3 regions of the Ensifer sp. Root423 genome follow, and region 2 is predicted to be linked to each of the others. Evidence: riboswitches for the same ligand, from Rfam matches in the RefSeq annotation. Region 2 holds a riboswitch; each other region holds the start of a gene.
The links. Region 2 has a riboswitch for cobalamin ahead of cobU (bifunctional adenosylcobinamide kinase/adenosylcobinamide-phosphate guanylyltransferase). Riboswitches for the same ligand answer to the same signal wherever they lie in the genome.

Region 1 (5,870 bases), on a different contig from region 2:
AGAGATCGCGCAGGTCGTAACCGGTATTGTCCTTCTTCAACCGGCGCAGCCCGTCCCAGATTTCGCCGGTCGGCAGCACCACTTCGAGGCCGAGGCAAAGCTGGCGCATACTGCCATAGGCAAGCACGGCGGTGCCGCCTGCATTGGTGGAGAGATTGCCGCCGATGCGGGCTGAACCTTCCGAGCCGAGCGACAGTGGGAACAGGCGATTGTGCTCGTCCGCCGCCTTCTGGATATCGGCGAGGATACAGCCGGCATCGGCGACGATGACATTGCCGACCGGATCGATGTCGCGAATGCGGTTCAGCCGTTCCAGCGAAAGAACGATGTCTGCCTTGCCCTCCCGCGGGATCTGCCCGGCGACATGGCCGGTGTTGCCGCCCTGCGGCACGATCGCCGTGCGGGTGGCGCTCGCGAGCTTCATGATGCGCGAGACCTCGTCGACGTTGGCCGGACGCAGGACCATCGGCGTCGTGCCGCGGTAAAGTCCGCGCGATTCGACGAGATAGCGCGCCTTGTCGGCTTCGTCCGTCAGCACGTTGGTGTTGCCGACGATCTCGGCGAAGGAAGCGATGAGTTCGGGAGAGGGAAGGGTGGTCATGGGCCTCACTTCGCATTGCGCCTGCGCGCGCTATCGGATCGGTCGATCTGAGGATCTGGTCCTCGGTTCCTGGTCGGCGGCGATCATAACCGCAATTGGTGCCGTTCGATGAGGGTGGGTGCGGAGAAGATGCCGCACACTATCTTACCCTCGTGGTGCCGCCGCCCGTTGTAACCGGTCGATGATGGCTTCCCCCAACCCGTCCGAAGGGATCGGCCCGAAGGCGATGGTCTCTGCGCCGCTGGCATCCGCCCGCTTCATATAGTCGAAGAGATTGGCGGCGGCTTCGCGCAGATTGCCAGTCGGGCTGAGATCGAGAACGACGGCCGCCTGCTCTTCGCCGGCGATCCGATTGCCGCCGAAACGGATCAAGGCTTCGCCGGCATGCACCTCGGCGGCATCGAGCCGGACGGCAGCGCCGGGCGCGTAGTGCGAGGCGAGCATGCCCGGCGCCTCGATCGTCGCTCCCGCCGTCTCCGGCCGGGTCACCGGACGACCAAGCAGGCGTTCGATCTCGGCGGCATCGAGGCCACCCGGCCGAAGCAACCGGATCTCGTCGCCGTCGACCTTGATGATCGTCGACTCAAGGCCGATTTGGGCCTGGCCGGCGTCGAGGATCAACTTCAGTTTGTCGCCGAGATCGGCTTCCACATGGACCGCACTGGTCGGGCTGATTTTGCCCGACGTATTGGCACTGGGCGCGGCCAGTGGTCGCCCGAAGTGAGCGATTACCCGGCGCGAGAAACCGTCGGGCATGCGGATGCCGAGCGTGTCGAGGCCGGCGGACGCCAGCGCATGAACCGTGCTGTCGGCGCGCTGCCGAAGGATCAGCGTCAGCGGGCCGGGCCAGAAGGCTTCGGCCAGCTGCCTCGAAATCGGATCGAAATGCACATGGGCTTCGGCCATCGCCATGTCGGAAACATGCGAGATCAGCGGATTGAAGCGCGGGCGCCCCTTCATCTCGTAGATGCGACTGATCGCATCGGGATTGGTAGCGTCGGCGGCAAGGCCGTAGACGGTCTCGGTCGGAATGGCGACCGGCTCGCCTTCGCCAAGAACGGCGCAGGCGCGCGCGATCGCGCGGTCCGGTTCTCTATCCGTGTCGATGATCTCAGCCATGCCGTTTCCTTTCCGACGCTTCCTTAACGGACGCACCGGAAAAACAGAACGATTTTCTTTGAAGGAACCGGTTCGGCTCAGAGGCTGCGAATGATGCGACGCAACGCGTCATCCTTGGCGCCAAGCATCAGTACGTTTTTCAGCGCGACCTTGGGATCATCCGTGCGAAACAGCAGCCCGTTGTCACGAAAGTTGCGGTTGATGACCATTTGCCCGGCTTGGGCGCCCGGTTCGATGGCGACGGCGAAGTACATGCGTGAATAGCCGGGCTGGATACTCTCGAAAAAATGCGTCTCGTCGCCCAGGTTGCAGAAGAAGTTGGCGAAGTAGAAGGACCAGGTGATGTCCTTGGAGGGAGTAACCGGCGTACGCGCCGCCGTCACGTGACAGTAGCCGAGATGCGGCCGGCCGACGAGCGTGCGGTGGAAGATCATCTTCGGGAACTGGATCGAGTTGTGGAACCCGTTGATCCGCTTATGGGTCGTGTCGCCGGCGGTGCTGAGCTTCTTGCCCGTCCTGTCTGCGACTTCCTCATAGCTCAAATACCGGCGTTCGCTCGGCAACCATTGCCTGCGGTTGATCCGGCCCGTACGCAGGAATTCGGTATGAACCGCCACCTTCGGCGGGATTGTCGGCAGCTTCTCGGCTGTCGCGTCGTAGTATCTCAACTTTGCCATGATCGTCAGCGCGCCATCTGCCTGCCTGCAGGACCTCTCTCGTCCGCCGGCTAGGCTAGCGGCTCATGGTTAATGAATGATTTCGTCCTGGCTGCATCATTAGCGTTCTCTATCTGACGCGATGTCGCAAACGGGCGAAGCCCTCCCGCATCTGCGCCGACCGCGCCGCAAAAGTCGGCAATTGCCCAAGATGTGATCTATCTATATGTTTGCAATGTAAAAATTCTAAGACGGTGGCCTTTTGTGGCGGTTTTTTCCGTGTCGTCATTCTGGAATTGGATGTCGCTATCGGGCAGCTGCCAAGGTGACTTCCGCGATTACATATCCTTACTCAAGGTGCCGTCTTCGAAGGGAAGATGGAGAATTGGGAAGCCGGTCAAATCCCGGCGCTGCCCCCGCAACGGTGGTGGAGCGAAAGCCTCGGCAAAGGCCACTGGACGGTTCGTCCGGGAAGGCGCCGGGCAGGTCCGAAAGGACGGCTCCTGAGCCCGGAAACCAGCCTTGACGGACATAACCGTAACGGGTTGCGGCGGGCAGCCGGATCGGAGCCTCAAACGCATGGGCGTGCGCCCGTGCGGGTTCCTGTCCTGCCTCTCCGAAACATGGCGCATGAGGACAGGACATGGACACCAGAAACGATATGCTTCGAAAGCTGAAGGGCAGGCAGGACGGCTACAGCCTCGACCGGGCCTTTTACATCGATCCCGACTACTACAGGCAGGATCTGGAAAACATCTGGTACAAGGATTGGCTGTTTATCGGCCATGACTGCGAGATCCCGCGGGCCGGCAATTACTTCACCGTCCAGGTCGGCGACTACCCCGTTGTCATCACCCGCGACCGCCAGGGCGCCATCCGGGCTCTGCACAATTCCTGCCGCCACCGCGGCTCGCGCGTCTGCACGCAGGCGAAAGGCTCGTCGGCAAAGCTTGTCTGTCCCTATCACCAGTGGACCTACGAACTCGACGGCTCGCTGCTCTTTGCCCGGCAGATGGGAGAGGATTTCGACAAGGCCGCCCACAGTCTGAAGCCGATCCATTGCGAAACGGTCGGCGGCTACATCTTCATCAACCTGTCGGAAAAGCCGATGGATTTCACGGCGTTCCGCGACATGGCCTTGCCGTATCTCGCGCCGCATCGGCTCGGCGAAACCAAGGTCGCGTTCGAAAGCACCATCATCGAGAAGGGCAACTGGAAGCTCGTCTGGGAAAACAACCGCGAATGCTACCATTGCGCCGCCAATCATCCGGAACTCTGCCGCACCTATCCTGAGGCGCCGACGGCGACCGGGGTGCAGGGCGCCAAGGATGATCCTGTGATCGCCGAACATTGGGCGAAGTGCGAGGCCGAGGGCCTGCCGAGCGAATTTAAGATGTCGCCGACCGGTCAGTTCCGCGCCGCCCGCATGCCGCTTGTCGACAATGCCGAAAGCTACACCATGTCGGGCGCCCGCGCCGTCAGGCGGGCCCTGTCCGCCGACGTCTCCCAGAGCCAGATCGGCACGCTCTTGATGTTCCACTATCCCACCACCTGGAACCATGTGCTCGCCGACCACGCCATCACCTTCCGGGTGCTGCCGCTCGGGCCCGAACTGACGCAGGTGACGACGAAGTGGCTCGTCAACAAGGATGCGGTCGAAGGCGTCGACTACAATCTAGATGAACTGACGCATGTCTGGACCGAGACCAACGACCAGGACCGTCAGATCGTCGAGGAAAATGCCTTCGGCATCCGCTCACCGGCCTATGAGCCCGGTCCCTATTCGCCCGAGCACGAGGGTGGCGTGATGCAGTTCGTCGAGTGGTACTGCAAGTTCATGGAGCAGCGCCTTGCCGGCGACGCGGCTCCGCTTTCAAGGGTCGCCTGACATGCAGATGGCCTCTTCGTTTCACCATTTCGACGCGCTCCACGTCTGGATCGACCGGCAGCAGATGCTCGAATGCACATCGGCGGTTGTCGAGACCGCCGATGTCATGACCTTCACCTTCCGGGCCGAAAAGCCCGCCTGGTTTCGCTATCTGCCCGGGCAATTCGTGACCCTCGAACTGCCCGTCGCCGACGAGCCAGTGATGCGCACCTACACCCTGTCGTCGACGCCCTCGCGGCCGCTGTCGATCGCCGTGACCGTCAAGGCGCAGTCAGACAGCATCGGCACCCGCTGGATGTTCGAGCACCTGAAGCCCGGAATGAAACTCCGCGCCTTTGGCCCGCTCGGCGATTTCAGCTTCGTCCGCCATCCCGGCGACAAGTACCTGTTTATCTCGGCCGGCTCCGGCATCACGCCGATGATGTCGATGACGCGCTGGATGGCGGACTGCGTGCCGGAGACGGATGTGACCTTCATCTCCTGCGCGCGTCGGCCGGAGGACCTGCTGTTCCGTTCGGAGCTGGAGGTTCTGGCGACGCAGATGTCCGGGCTGAACCTCGGCTTCATCGTCGAGGGACATGAGGCACGCCACGGCTGGCACGGGCTTCGCGGCCGCATTGATGGCGCCAAGCTGCCGCTGCTTGCGCCCGATTTCATGGACCGCACCGTTTTCTGCTGCGGCCCCGAACCGTTCATGCGCGGCGTGCGCGAGATGCTGAAATCGGCCGGTTTCGACATGGGCCGCTACCACGAGGAGAGCTTCCAGCCGGCCGCCGCACCTGCGGCGGAAGAGATTGCCGTGCGCGCCGGCGCCGGTGACGAGGGCGAGGTCCAGGCCGCCAAGATCGCCTTCACCATGAGCGGCAAGGAGATCGAGGCCAAGCCCGGCCAGACGATCCTGCAGGCGGCGCGCGCCAACGGCGTGCGCATCGGCGCTGCCTGCGAAGGCGGCATCTGCGGCACCTGCCGGGTGATGAAGGTCTCAGGCGAGGTGGATATGAGCCACAATGGCGGCATTCTCGACGACGAGATCGATGAGGGCTACATCCTCGCCTGCTGCTCGCGACCGCTCGGAGACGTCCAGATCGAAGCTTGAAGGCTTTAATGATGTCGCGCAAAAGTGTGCAGCGGTTTTGCGACAAAGACATGCATAACAACAAGCGCTTAAAGCCTGTCGCGTGAATGCTTTTCACGCGACAGGCTTTAGGGCGCGTTGCAGGGGATCGGATTGGCGGAAATGCTTGCCGGGGCGTCGGTGCCGGCCCCCGTCTTGGAGCAGGCGCCCTGGGCGGCATCATTGCCGGCGATCGCCACCTGCAGGGCACGTTCCTGGCGGGCGAAATCGATCGAGCCGGTCACCAGCATGTCGACACCGCTGCCGGCGCCGCTCGTAGCGTCAGCGCGGCTCACGAGCAGCGGCTCGCTAAACATCGCAGTCGCCCTTGCGATCGCCTGCATGCCCGTTCCCCGCTCGGCTTGGGCGACGAGCATCAGCGGCAGTGGCTTTTCCGGCAGCAAGGCGCCCTGTGCCCAGATCGCTTTCAGCGCCGGCGGCGACATTGCCGCCACATTCACGTCGATGTCGTCAAGCGTTCCCGGCACGCGG
Region 2 (5,870 bases):
GACGGTTTCGGGCCTGTCCAGGTGTCGGACATGACGCAGTCGAGCGGGTCGAAGGGTTGGGCGTCGCGTGCGGGGTTGCCCCCCGCCGAGGTGGGAATAGCAAACCCACGCAGCCCCGCATCCGCTGCGATCGCCCGCTGCAGGCTCTGGTCGCCGCCCTCGCCGAGACCTCGGGGCACGCGCGCCAGCGCTACGGTGAGGTCCGTCAACAACCGCCCTTCCGGCGCAACGCCGAAGATGTGCAGGCCGTCGCGGATCTGCATTTCCTTGAGGTCGCAGAGATAGGCGTCGAGCTTTTCCAGCGCCTTGTCGTCGCTGTCGCCCCTGTCGATGCCTGCGTCGCTGTCGAGGCCGATGTCGCGCACGAGATCGAGGATCTGGCGGCTGAGCAGCCTGAGGCGGCGCGGATCACCGCCGGCGGCGTCGTAATATTCGTCGACGAGCGCTTCCAGATCCTTGAGCGGGCCGTAGGATTCGGCGCGCGTCAAGGGCGGGGTCAGGTGGTCGATGATGACGGCGCTGGTGCGGCGCTTGGCCTGCGTACCTTCGCCCGGATCGTTGACGATGAAGGGATAGATGTGCGGCAGCGGCCCGAAGATCGCTTCGGGATAGCAGGTTTCCGACAGCGCCAGCGCCTTGCCCGGCAGCCATTCGAGATTGCCGTGCTTGCCCATGTGGACGATCGCCTGCGCTCCGAACTGCTGGCGCAGGAAGGCGTAGAAGGCGAGATAGCCATGCGGCGGCACGAGGTCCGGGGAATGGTAGCTTTCCTTCGGATCGATGTTGTAGCCGCGCGCCGGTTGGATGCCGACGATCACCTCGCCGAAGCGGGCGAGCGGCAGCGCGAAGGCGCCATCGAGGAAAAAGGGATCGGCCTCCGGCACGCCCCAGCGACCGGCAACTTCATCCTTTATCTGTTTCGGAAGCGAATCGAAGAACGTTTTGTAATCGTTCAGCGAAATACGCTCGCGGATTTCACGGTCATGGCTCGCCGCATTGGTCGGCCCGGCCATCAGAAAGCGGATCAGCGCGTCGCCATCGGCGGGAACCTCACCGACCGCATAGCCTTCCCGCGCCATGGCGCTAAGCACCTCGACGGTACCGGCCGGCGTGTCGAGCCCGACACCGTTGCCGAGGCGACCGTCGCGGTTCGGATAGTTGGCCATGACGATGGCAATACGGCGCTCGGCGGGCTCTGCCCGGCGCAGCTTCGCCCAGTTGACGGCAAGATCAGCGGCAAAGCGCACCCGGCCTTCGAGCGGCTCATGGCCGACGATATTGGCCTCCACCTTGGCGTCATAGATCGACGCCGCCTTGAAGGAGACGGCGCGCGCAAGGATGCGGCCATCGACTTCGGGGAGTGCCACGTTCATGGCGAGGTCGCGCGCCATCAGCCCCTGCGGCGACGTTTCCCATTGCGCCCGCGACGAGCCGGAGAAAATCACCTGCAGCACCGGCGCACCGGTCGATTCCAGCACCGTCGGCTGACGGTCGGCACCGGGCGACGAGACCGCAAAGCCAGTGGCGTTCATCACCACGTCGGGTGCGGCCTCGGAAAAAATCGCCTGCAGCGTGCCGACGGAAACGGCATCCTTGAGGCTTGAGACAAACACCGGCAGTGCCCGCACACCTTCAGCCTCCAGCGCATCGATCAGCGCCTCCACAGGCCGTGTCTCGCCACTCTGCACGAGCGCGCGGTAAAAGCAGATCCCGACCGTCGGGGGTTCGAATCCCTCCCTCGCTACCATCCGTCCCTGAACAAGGGACTGCCATTCGCTGACGCCGATCACACCAGCACCCGGCCACCAGATGCCGGCCTTCAACAGGGGCTTTGCCGGCTGCGGCTTCTCCGCACCTGTGACCAGTGCGGCCGCATAGTCGAGAAACAGCCCGGCATTGTCCGAGCCGCCTTCGGTGAAGTAAGCCCAAAGGCGCTGGCGGTCGTCGGCTGCGACGGTGGAGAAAGGCTCCAGCCCCGGATCCGGCTTGTCGTCACCCGGCAGAACCGCGATCTCGAAACGATGGGTGACGGCAGCCGCATGCAGGGCTTCCAGCAGATAACGGAAATAGCTGGCGCCACCGAGCGGCCGGACGACGATCAGCTTGGCGTGACGCGCCGTGCGCTCGACGTAAGTGTCGACCGACATCGGGTGCATCAGGCTCATCAGGCTGGCGATGCGCAGGCTCAAGCCTCCGTCGCGTCGGCCGTGAGCCGCGGCGATCGAGGAGAGCTCGGTGTCGGCGGCCGATAGGAAAAGGATATCGGCCGGCGTTTGCCCAAGGTCGATCGCCTCGTTGCCGTCGGCGATCGTTCCTTTCTGGGCGAGAAGCAGATGCATTCGTCTTGTCCGTTGGGGCAATTCCGAACGAAAACGCTAAAAGCGTTCTCCATCCGGAACTGCATCATTTCAATGCGTTAGATCATTTCATTCAAAGAACGATCTACACGAGCGCGGTGATCGCGGCGCGCACCGCCGCCTCGTCCATGTCGTGCAGGCCGATGACGACGAGGCGCGTACCGCGCTTTTCGCCAGCGCCCCAGGCGCGGTCGTAATATTGGTCGATGCGGGCGCCGACCGCCTGGATCAGGAGGCGCATCGGCTTGCCGGGCACGTCTGCAAAACCCTTGAGGCGCAGAACGTCGTGCTCCGCGATTACGCCCTTCAGGCGATCGATGAAGGCGGCCGGATCGGCGATCGAACCGAGCTCGACGACGAAGCTGTCGAACTCGTCGTGATCGTGCTCCTCACCTGCCTCGTGCTCCATCTCGTGATGCGACTTGCGGTTGGCGATATCGCTTTCCGTGCCGACACCGAGGCCAAGCAGGATGGCAGCGGCGACTTCGCCGTTTTTCGCCTCGATCATCGTGGGCTTGCGGCTGGTGCGCGAAGACACCTCGTCGCGCACGGCCTTGAGGCCGGAGGCATCGATCAGATCGGTCTTGTTGAGAACGATGAGATCGGCAGCCGTCAGTTGATCCTCGAACAGCTCCTCGATCGGGCTTTCGTGATCGAGATTGTCGTCCTCGACGCGCAGCGCATCGACCTTGTCGTGGTCGTCGGCAAAGCGGCCAGCGGCAACGGCGGCGCTGTCGACCACGGTGACGACGCCATCGACGGTCACTTCGCTGCGGATATCCGGCCAGTTGAAAGCGGCGATCAGCGGCTGCGGCAGGGCAAGGCCCGAGGTTTCGATGATGATGTGGTCAGGACGGTTTTCACGCTCGAGCAGCTTCGTCATGGTCGGGATGAAATCGTCAGCCACGGTGCAGCAGATGCAGCCATTGGTGAGCTCGATGATGTCGTCCTCGGTGCAGGCCTCGGCACCGCAGCCCTTCAAGACATCGCCGTCGACGCCAAGATCGCCGAACTCGTTGATGATCAGCGCGATGCGCTTGCCGTCGGCGTTCTGCAGCAGGTTGCGGATCATCGTCGTCTTGCCGGCGCCGAGGAAGCCGGTGATGACGGTCGCCGGGATCTTGCCCTGGTTGGCTCTCGCAGTGGTCATGGATCAACCCTTCATTTTCAGCGGCAAACCGGCCGCGACAAAGTAAACTTCAGCGGATTTCTCCGCAACGATCTGGTGAAGCCGGCCGGCATGGTCGCGAAACTCGCGGGCCATGCGGTTCTCGGGCACGATGCCGAGGCCGACCTCATTGGAAACAAAGACGAGGCGCGCCCGCGCCTCGGGCAGATACGCAACAAGGGCGGCGAACTCCGCCGTCATGTCGCGCTCTTCCAGCATGAGATTGGTGACCCATAGCGTCAGGCAGTCGATCAGGACCACATGGCTGGGATCATCGATGCGTCTGAGGATGCCGACGAGATCGAGCGGCTCCTCATGCGTCGTCCAGCCCTCGCCGCGGCGCGTCCGGTGATGGTCGATGCGCTCGCGCATTTCGTCGTCCCAGGCGCGGCCCGTGGCGACATAATGCATGGTGAAGCCGGACGCTTCGACGAGCCTCTCGGAAAAGCTGGACTTGCCGGAACGGGCGCCGCCAAGGACCAGCACGGGCCCGGCGCTGAGACTGCTCATCGTGGCTGCCTCAACATTCCCAAATCAGCCGTCGGTGGCAAAAGCCATCGGACGCGCCACGGGCGCGTTCTTGAAAACATCTGCGAGCCAAAACAACCTCCGTGATGGCGTTGGAGACAAAAGTCCCCTCGGGCGGAATGCCCATGCCGGATGGCAGGTCTCCTGGCTCACGGCGTCACGGGCCGAACATCGCCTCGCCCTTAAACGGCAAGGTTCCGATGTCAGGGCCCGAGCGGCCCGCCTCACCTTCCCGGCGTCTTTCCGGTGCCACAGCGAACCTTTGCGCGTCGTCTCCGACGCATGGGCGCTGTGAGGGACATCGTGAAAGGCGGACGATTCGTAGAAGAAGAGGCGTCCAAACCCGGCTGATCACGATGCCACGCCAGTGGCTTTTCCGGCTTGATCCCCGACCTGCCCCGATTGCCCATGCAACCGGCCGACAGCCCGGCACCAATCCCGATGGCGAACCCTGACCGTTCTACAGTCGCGGGGTCGGCTGCGATAAGGATGCCCGATTTGGGTCCATCCGTCACATTCCCAATTATTCCCCCAGATCGCCACGACAAGGGGGAACCATCCAACACCTGATGATTAGGAAGCGGGCAGCCCAAAGTCAATCGACGCATGCGACGCCTCCCCGGCCGAGTTGCGCCACGCGACGATTTGTCGGGCGTCAGGCACGACGGCAGTGTGAACGGAACCGATGTCGAAACCTAGTGCTATGGATAGCAAACTGCTGCTAACACCTGTGCCAAAGTGCCGAGGGCGAATCTCGCCAAAAAAAGTGCCGAGGGCGAATCTCGCCAGAAAGGGAACCTTTCGAGTGGATACCGACCTGCGCCGCGTCGTCCTCATCGTCTCCCTGTTGAACCTTGGCTATTTCGGGGTCGAACTCCTTGTCGCGCTTTCGATCGGCTCGGTGTCCCTCATGGCCGACAGCGTCGACTTCCTCGAAGACGCCTCCGTCAACATGCTGATTTTCTTTGCTCTGGCCTGGACGGCGCGAACCCGCGCGCGGGTCGGCATGGCGATGGCGTTCATTCTACTGGTACCGGCGCTGGCCTTCCTTTGGACGGCCTGGGCGAAGTTCATGGATCCGGTCCCGCCAGAGCCCTTTGCCCTGTCCCTGACCGGACTTGGGGCGCTGGTGGTCAACCTCTTCTGCGCCTATCTGCTCGTCGCCTACCGTCACACGAGCGGCAGCCTCACGCGGGCAGCATTTCTCTCGGCCCGCAACGATGCCTTCGCCAATGTGGCCATCATCGCCGCGGGTCTGGCGACAGCCTATCTGTGGCAGTCGGCCTGGCCGGACCTGATCGTCGGCCTGGGGATTGCCCTGATGAACCTGGATGCCGCGCGGGAAGTCTGGGAAGCCGCAAGCGAGGAGCACGATGTCGCAGCGTAGTTCCGTCGGATAAGCTCGTTGCTCCTGTTGGGCCCGACGTACCGGACCTGCTGGCTGACCGTTGCCGCGTCCCTAGTGCCTGAGCAACTCGTCCAGCCAGCGACGATCGAGCACAGCCTCCAGTTCGTTCGCGACATCGTCGAGCGCCGCATCGACCGATTGGCGGTAGTTGTTGGCGCCGCCTTCGATGCCGAAACTCTTGAGCAGCGCGCCGCGATAGGCGTCGCTGGTGAAGAGCCCATGCAGGTAGGTGCCCATCACGCGGCCATCGGCCGAAAGGGCGCCGTCGGCGCGATTGTCGATGCGCACCGACGGCCGGCCACAGTCCGCACCTTGCGTCTTGCCAAGATGGATTTCGTAGCCTTCGAGCACCACATCATGCTCCAGCGACCAGGCGCGGCTGTTGCGCACCGTCTTTTCCGGCGCCATC
Region 3 (5,870 bases), 580 kb from region 2:
ATACCTGGAACGAAGAGACCGGCACCCCGTCGGAGGTCCGCTTCGAGCTCAGCCCCCGCGGCGACAAGGTGCTGCTCGTCGTCACCCATAAGCGCATCGCCGACCGCGCGGTCATGACCAGCTTCTCTGCCGGCTGGCACGTACACCTCGACATATTGCGTTCTCTGCTCGAAGGCGAAAAGCCGGCAGCCTTCTGGAGCAAGTTTGCCGACCTTGAAGCGCAATACGACGCGCGTATTCCGAAGCCCTGACGGCGGGATGTGCTTGAAGGTCAAGGCGCGTGCAGGCGCCGGCAAGGATCGACTTGCCGGCGCTTTTCGTCAGGCGCGGGCGAAACCGAGAACGAAAAACGCCAGCGCGCCGATCGAGGCCCATGTGCGCACGTGGTTCCACCAGACCCAATCAGTCAGATAGCGCTCACGCCAGAGATCGGTCGCCGCCTGACCGGGGGCTGCCGCGGCGAGCGCGTCATTCATCGGCACGTTGAAGACAATGGTCACCAGCAGCACGCCAACGACATAGGCAATGCCACCGGCGGCAAGCCACCACCTGCCCTCGCCCCCCGAGATGAAGGCGACGACGACGAGCGCAAGGGCGAGCAGCGCCGTGCCCATGAAGGCGCTGAGGAAGATCGGGTTCTGGATCACGACATTGATGGCGTTCATCGCGGCGATCCCCTGCTCCGGCGGCAGCCGCGACAGGGCCTGCATGATGCAAACCGAGAAGATGAAGAACAGCCCGGCCATCAGGCCGGAACCGATCGCGGCGGCAAACGCCAGAGCGGGGATCAACGGGATCATGCGGCAAGACTCCAAACACCAGTTGCTGCGGTTTCCCGGGCGTAATCGGCAAATTCGCGCGGACGCCGCCCAAGCACGCGCTCGACATCGGACGTCATGCTGGAATTGCGTCCGTCGAGCACCGAGGTGAAGAGATAGCGGATGAGTTCGACATAGTCATCCGGCACGCCGTCCGCCTTGAGATGCGCTGCGAAGTCGGAAACCGGAATGGCCTGATAAGAGATCCGACGGTTGGCGGCCGCGGCGATCTCGGCGACGGCCTGGGCAAAGGTCATCAGGCGCGGGCCGGTCAAGGCATAGACCTTGCCGATATGCGCATCGTCCAGAAGGGCCTCAACCGCCACGTCGGCAATGTCGTCGCAACTGACGAAGGGCTCGGTGACCTCGTCCACCGGCAGGAAGACCGAACCACTCACCACGCTGTCAGCCAGGAAGCCTTCGTCGAAGTTCTCGAAGAACCAGCTGCCCCGGATGACCGTCCAGTCGGCGCCGGAGGCCTGCAGCGCACGCTCGGAGGCTTCCGCCTCGTCCTCGCCGCGGCCCGACAGGAGCACCAACCGTTTGATGCCGGTGCGAACGGCAAGGCTCGAGAACTTGGCGATGACGTCGACGGCGCCCGGCACCGCCAGATCGGGCTGGTAGCAGACATAGATGCGATCGACATTTTCAAGGGCGGGCGTCCAGGTCGCCTCATCCGTCCAATCGAAGGAAGGCGACGCCGAACGGGCGCCGATGCGGACCGCTACGCCCCGCTCCCGAAGGCGATCGGCCACCCGCCGCCCCGTCTTGCCGGTACCGCCCAAAACCAGTGTGACTTTCTGAGACATCGCTTCCTCCTGAGGTTCCACCAACAAACATGAGCATCTCTCACATTTGCAAATGTGATAAATCCTCGTATTTTAGGAGTCAAGTCAAAATGTGAGCATTACTCATGATTCCAGATGCAAGTCCCGCCACGCTTCCCGCCGACGACGAGCCTGCGCTGCGCCGGACGCCGAGCCAGAAGCGCAGCCGCGAGCGCGTCGAGCAGATCCTTGCCTGCGCGACGGCGCTCATCCAGGAGAAGGGCAGCGACGCCATGCGCATGAGCGAAGTCGCTGAAAAGGCGGGGATCTCGATCGGCTCGCTTTATCAGTACTTCCCCGACAAGGCGGCAATCGTGCGCACGCTGGCCGAGCGCTACAATGCGGTCTGCAACGAGTGCATCGCGGCCGAACTGGCAAAGGTCACGTCGATAGCCGAACTGCGCGACGCCTTCTCGCTGCTGTTCGACATCTACTACGACATGTTCCTCGCCGAGCCGGTCATGCGCGACATCTGGTCGGCGATGCAGGCCGACAAGGCACTGCGCGAGATCGATCTTGCGCAAAGCCGCGCCGGCGGAAAGCTGCTTGCCGATGTCTGGGCCTGCCTTGTGCCGGAGACGCCGCGCGAAGAGATCGACAGCGCCGCCTTCCTGATCATGCATCTCGGCGACTGCACCATGCGACTTGCAGTCTCGGTCGACCGGGCCGAGGGTGACCAGATCGTCGAAGCCTACAAACGCATGACCATCAAGGATTTTGTCGCGGATGGACCGCGCGGCGGCGCGCACTCAATTGACAACTCCATGACACAATCCTAATCATCTGGGATCGATTGGTTCCCGGGACGCGAACGTGTTTCGGGAGTAAACGGGAATGTGACGGATGGACCCAAGCTGGGCATTCAAATCACGGCCGACCCCGCGACTGTAGAGCGACGTCGATCCACCGTTCCGGAGCGATCCGGAAGAAGCCACTGGCAAGACCGCGAGAGGGCGGCCGAGCTGGGAAGGCGAGGCAGATCGAGGGCATCGAGCCCAACGCCGTGAGCCAGGAAACCTGCCACTCGATACGGGCATAGGGCCCAACCGGGAATTTCCCGATGCCATCACGGAGGTTGTCATGGCTACGTCTACCATTTCGAGCACCCCGCTCTCCCTCAGCGATCGTCTGACCGCTGGCGTCATCGCGCTCTTCATCGGCGCATTCCTCGTCTTTGGCGCCGGCCTTGCCAACTCGGCAGTGCTGCACGACACGGCGCACGACACTCGCCACTCCTACGGCTTCCCCTGCCACTGACCGATGCGCCGGAACGTGAACAACGTTCCGCATCGAACAATCTGCGGACCTGAACGCATCCGGCCTGAGCCGGATGGAGGCCTGCGTGCATCCCGGTTTTTCCGGCGCGCGAAGGCCATCCGCAGCATTGGGAAAATGGGAAGGCTCAAGGACCACGCCACAGGGCGTGGCTTTTGTCGTTATCGAGGGATTTCAAGATGATTGTCAGAACGCTTCTGGCCGCGATCGTGGCTGGATTGATTGCCGGTGTCTTCATGACCGGCGCCCAGGAACTGCGCGTCACACCGCTGATCCTGCATGCAGAAGAATTCGAAGGCGAGGCACCGGCCGCCACCGAACAGCCCGCCGCCCAGCCGGGTGCGGCACAGCCGGCCGCAGAAAACCACGACCAGCATTCGTCGCTCAAAGCCGTGTCGCCGTTCGGCGCTTTCCTCGACGCTTTGTCGCCGATCACCCCGGCCTATGCCCATGAGGGCGAGCATGAGGAAGGCGGCATCATGTTCGGCATGAGCCGCTTCTCCGGCACGCTGATGGCGAACCTCGTCACAGGTTCCGGCTTCGGCCTGCTGCTCGCCGGCGTCAGCCTGGTGATCGGCTACCCGATCACGCTCAGGAACGGCGCGCTGTGGGGCGCCTGCGGCTGGCTTGCCGTGCACATGCTGCCGGCGATCGGTCTGCCGCCGGAACTGCCGGGCTTTCCGGCAGCCGAACTCGGCGACCGCCAGACCTGGTGGCTGGTGACCGTGGCGCTCTCCGCCGTCGGCCTCTATCTCGTCGTCCTGCGCGAGGAGATCGTCTCCAAGGTCGCAGGCCTGGTGGCGATCGCAGCACCCCATGTCTACGGCGCGCCGCAGCCGCTCGATATCACCAGTAACGTTCCGGCCGTGCTCGGCGCCGAGTTTGCGGTTGCCGCACTCGCCACCACGCTTGCCTTCTGGATCGTGCTCGGCGTCGTCTCCGGCTTCATCAACGAGCGCTTCGTCAAGGCACAGTGATCACTGATCACAGATCGTCAGCAAAGCGACGGCGGGGTTCAGGTCCCGCCGTTTTGCATGAGATGCGCCGCCAGCCGCGCGCGGCGATCTTCCGGCTCCAGCAGCACGCAGGTGTCGCAGAAACTGCCCCCTTCCGTCTTGAAGTAGAGACAGCAGCCGCAACGGATCCGATACTGGCGCGACAGCTGAGCGCCGCTTGCCGGATCGAGAGCCGCGATCTGCTCGTAGCAGAGCTCCTCTGAGTAGAGCCGCGAACCCGGTCGTTTGACGATCGCCAGCGCCTCGGCCATGCCGCGCGCCTCGTCGCCGATCGCGCGGCCGATTTCCAGGAACGCGCCGGCCAGGGCATCAGCCGCGAGCCGCCATTGCGCCCCGCTCGACAGCCCTGCTCGCGCTTTCAGAACCGCAACGACGGGTGCCAGATGGGCGATGAAGCCCGGTTCGAATGCGCTGACGCCTTCGCCACCCTGGCGCTCCGTCGCCGGCGGATGCAGGCGAAAATGATAGCGCTTGCCCGCGACTTCGACGCCACGGTGAAGCCGCGTCCAATCCTCGAAACGAATGCCGGCCACCTCCGCCTGCAACCCGGCGCCGAGATGGAACGCGCCAAGGACCACGCTCAGCTGGCGGCTATAGAAGGCGATCAGATGCGCCGCCCGGATCCGGTCGGCCATGCCGACCCCGAAGAAATCCTGATAGGCGAGCCCCGCCTCAAGGCCAGCGCTGCCCGCAGCCCAGAAGTCGCCCGGCGCGCTGAAATCACTGGCCGCCGGCCCGAGCGAGACGGCAGCCTCGGGAAACTGGGCACGCAGATGGTCGGCGACGGCCAGCGCCTGCGGCGCAAACGCCGCGGTCTCCGCTGTCGGCCGGTGGTCGTTCAAGCGCATGCCGTCTCCGTCGTCCATTCTCATCCTCTGGCGCGGGATGCGGGCGGATTACCACACGCGCCTTCCCCCTCCTGCAGCCAGCCACCGTCGAAGCCCGCCCGCTCAAGGCCGAGACGGATCGCCGGCATGCTGCGCATCAGCGCCCAGCTAAGGCCGCTTTGCCAGTTCTCGATCATCATGACAACGATGCCCTGGTCAAGACCGACGACACGCGCATCGATCCAGCCCTCCGGGCCTGCGCCGGCGGCCAGGCTCGGGTTAAAGCCGCCGGGAAAGCGCCCTTCGCTCAAAAGTCCCGGATAACTGTCTGCCATATGCACGAGGGAGGCCCGCGCCGCGTCCGGCTCGAACGGCAGGCAGGCGAGCGGCGCCCAGGGCACGAGCGTGCCGTCATCAAGGCCGTAGGGTGCGCCGCGGTTCACATAGCCGAAAAGCCGCTGCTGGCGCCCATCCGCAAGCCGCAGCCGGCCGCGCGGCGCATGGCAGGCGCTCAGGCCCCACAGGTCCTCGCCATATCCGGCGAAACCGCCGGGATTGGAGCGCGCATGGTCCCGCTGCAAGGCGATGGCGCGTCGGGTATTCTCGAAATAATCCGTCCCCCGCTCCCGCATCGTCCGGTCGGAAAGCCCGCGCAGATCGAGCCAGGCCTGCGGAAAGAGATGGATGAAGAGTGGCGCCGCATGCAGATGCGGCCGGCCGTCGACGGGAATCCAGTCATGGCCCTCGGCAAAGGCCGCATAGTGCTCCGGTTCGATCGAATGGTCGGGCGCGCCGAGTGCCAGCACATAGAGCAGCAGCGCTTCGCTGTAACCCCGCCAGCGATGCTTCAAGAACCGCCCCGGCGGCCGCCAGCCCATCGTCAGCGTGTCGGCCCGATTGAGCGCCCAGCGCCAGTCCACCCGCGCATAGAGCCGATCGGCAAGCGCGCGGATCTCGCATTCGTCCGCATCCCTACCGGAAAAATATGCAGAGGCGGTCAGGCAGCCGGCGATCAGCAGCGCCGTATCGACGGTCGAAAGCTCGCTCTGCCAGGTGCGCTCGCCGGTCCGCATGTCGAGGAAGTGATGGTAGAAGCCGCGATAGCCG

Region 1: linked by a shared signal. The riboswitch ahead of ASD01_RS31070 (aromatic ring-hydroxylating oxygenase subunit alpha) and the one ahead of cobU (bifunctional adenosylcobinamide kinase/adenosylcobinamide-phosphate guanylyltransferase) in region 2 are both predicted to bind cobalamin.
Region 3: linked by a shared signal. The riboswitch ahead of ASD01_RS00140 (CbtB domain-containing protein) and the one ahead of cobU (bifunctional adenosylcobinamide kinase/adenosylcobinamide-phosphate guanylyltransferase) in region 2 are both predicted to bind cobalamin.

Annotation. Positions count from the first base shown of each region.
Region 1 covers NZ_LMEG01000045.1:497,403-503,272, reverse strand. Annotated here, with positions in the region: gene ASD01_RS31085 (FAD-binding oxidoreductase) at 1-601, opposite strand, end outside; gene ASD01_RS31080 (L-threonylcarbamoyladenylate synthase) at 746-1,720, opposite strand; gene ASD01_RS31075 (DUF6656 family protein) at 1,798-2,397, opposite strand; cobalamin riboswitch at 2,715-2,915, shown strand; gene ASD01_RS31070 (aromatic ring-hydroxylating oxygenase subunit alpha) at 3,020-4,264, shown strand; gene ASD01_RS31065 (FAD-binding oxidoreductase) at 4,266-5,360, shown strand; partial or broken gene ASD01_RS31060 (glycoside hydrolase family 25 protein) at 5,582-5,870, opposite strand, start outside.
Region 2 covers NZ_LMEG01000001.1:596,626-602,495, reverse strand. Annotated here, with positions in the region: gene cobN (cobaltochelatase subunit CobN) at 1-2,339, opposite strand, end outside; gene cobW (cobalamin biosynthesis protein CobW) at 2,443-3,507, opposite strand; gene cobU (bifunctional adenosylcobinamide kinase/adenosylcobinamide-phosphate guanylyltransferase) at 3,511-4,035, opposite strand; cobalamin riboswitch at 4,407-4,628, opposite strand; gene ASD01_RS03010 (cation transporter) at 4,859-5,440, shown strand; gene ASD01_RS03005 (cobyric acid synthase) at 5,513-5,870, opposite strand, start outside.
Region 3 covers NZ_LMEG01000001.1:19,276-25,145, reverse strand. Annotated here, with positions in the region: gene ASD01_RS00160 (SRPBCC family protein) at 1-251, shown strand, start outside; gene ASD01_RS00155 (anthrone oxygenase family protein) at 321-800, opposite strand; gene ASD01_RS00150 (NAD(P)H-binding protein) at 797-1,627, opposite strand; gene ASD01_RS00145 (TetR/AcrR family transcriptional regulator) at 1,732-2,424, shown strand; cobalamin riboswitch at 2,423-2,684, shown strand; gene ASD01_RS00140 (CbtB domain-containing protein) at 2,726-2,902, shown strand; gene ASD01_RS00135 (CbtA family protein) at 3,100-3,897, shown strand; gene ASD01_RS00130 (ferric iron reductase) at 3,936-4,802, opposite strand; gene ASD01_RS00125 (glucoamylase family protein) at 4,805-5,870, opposite strand, start outside.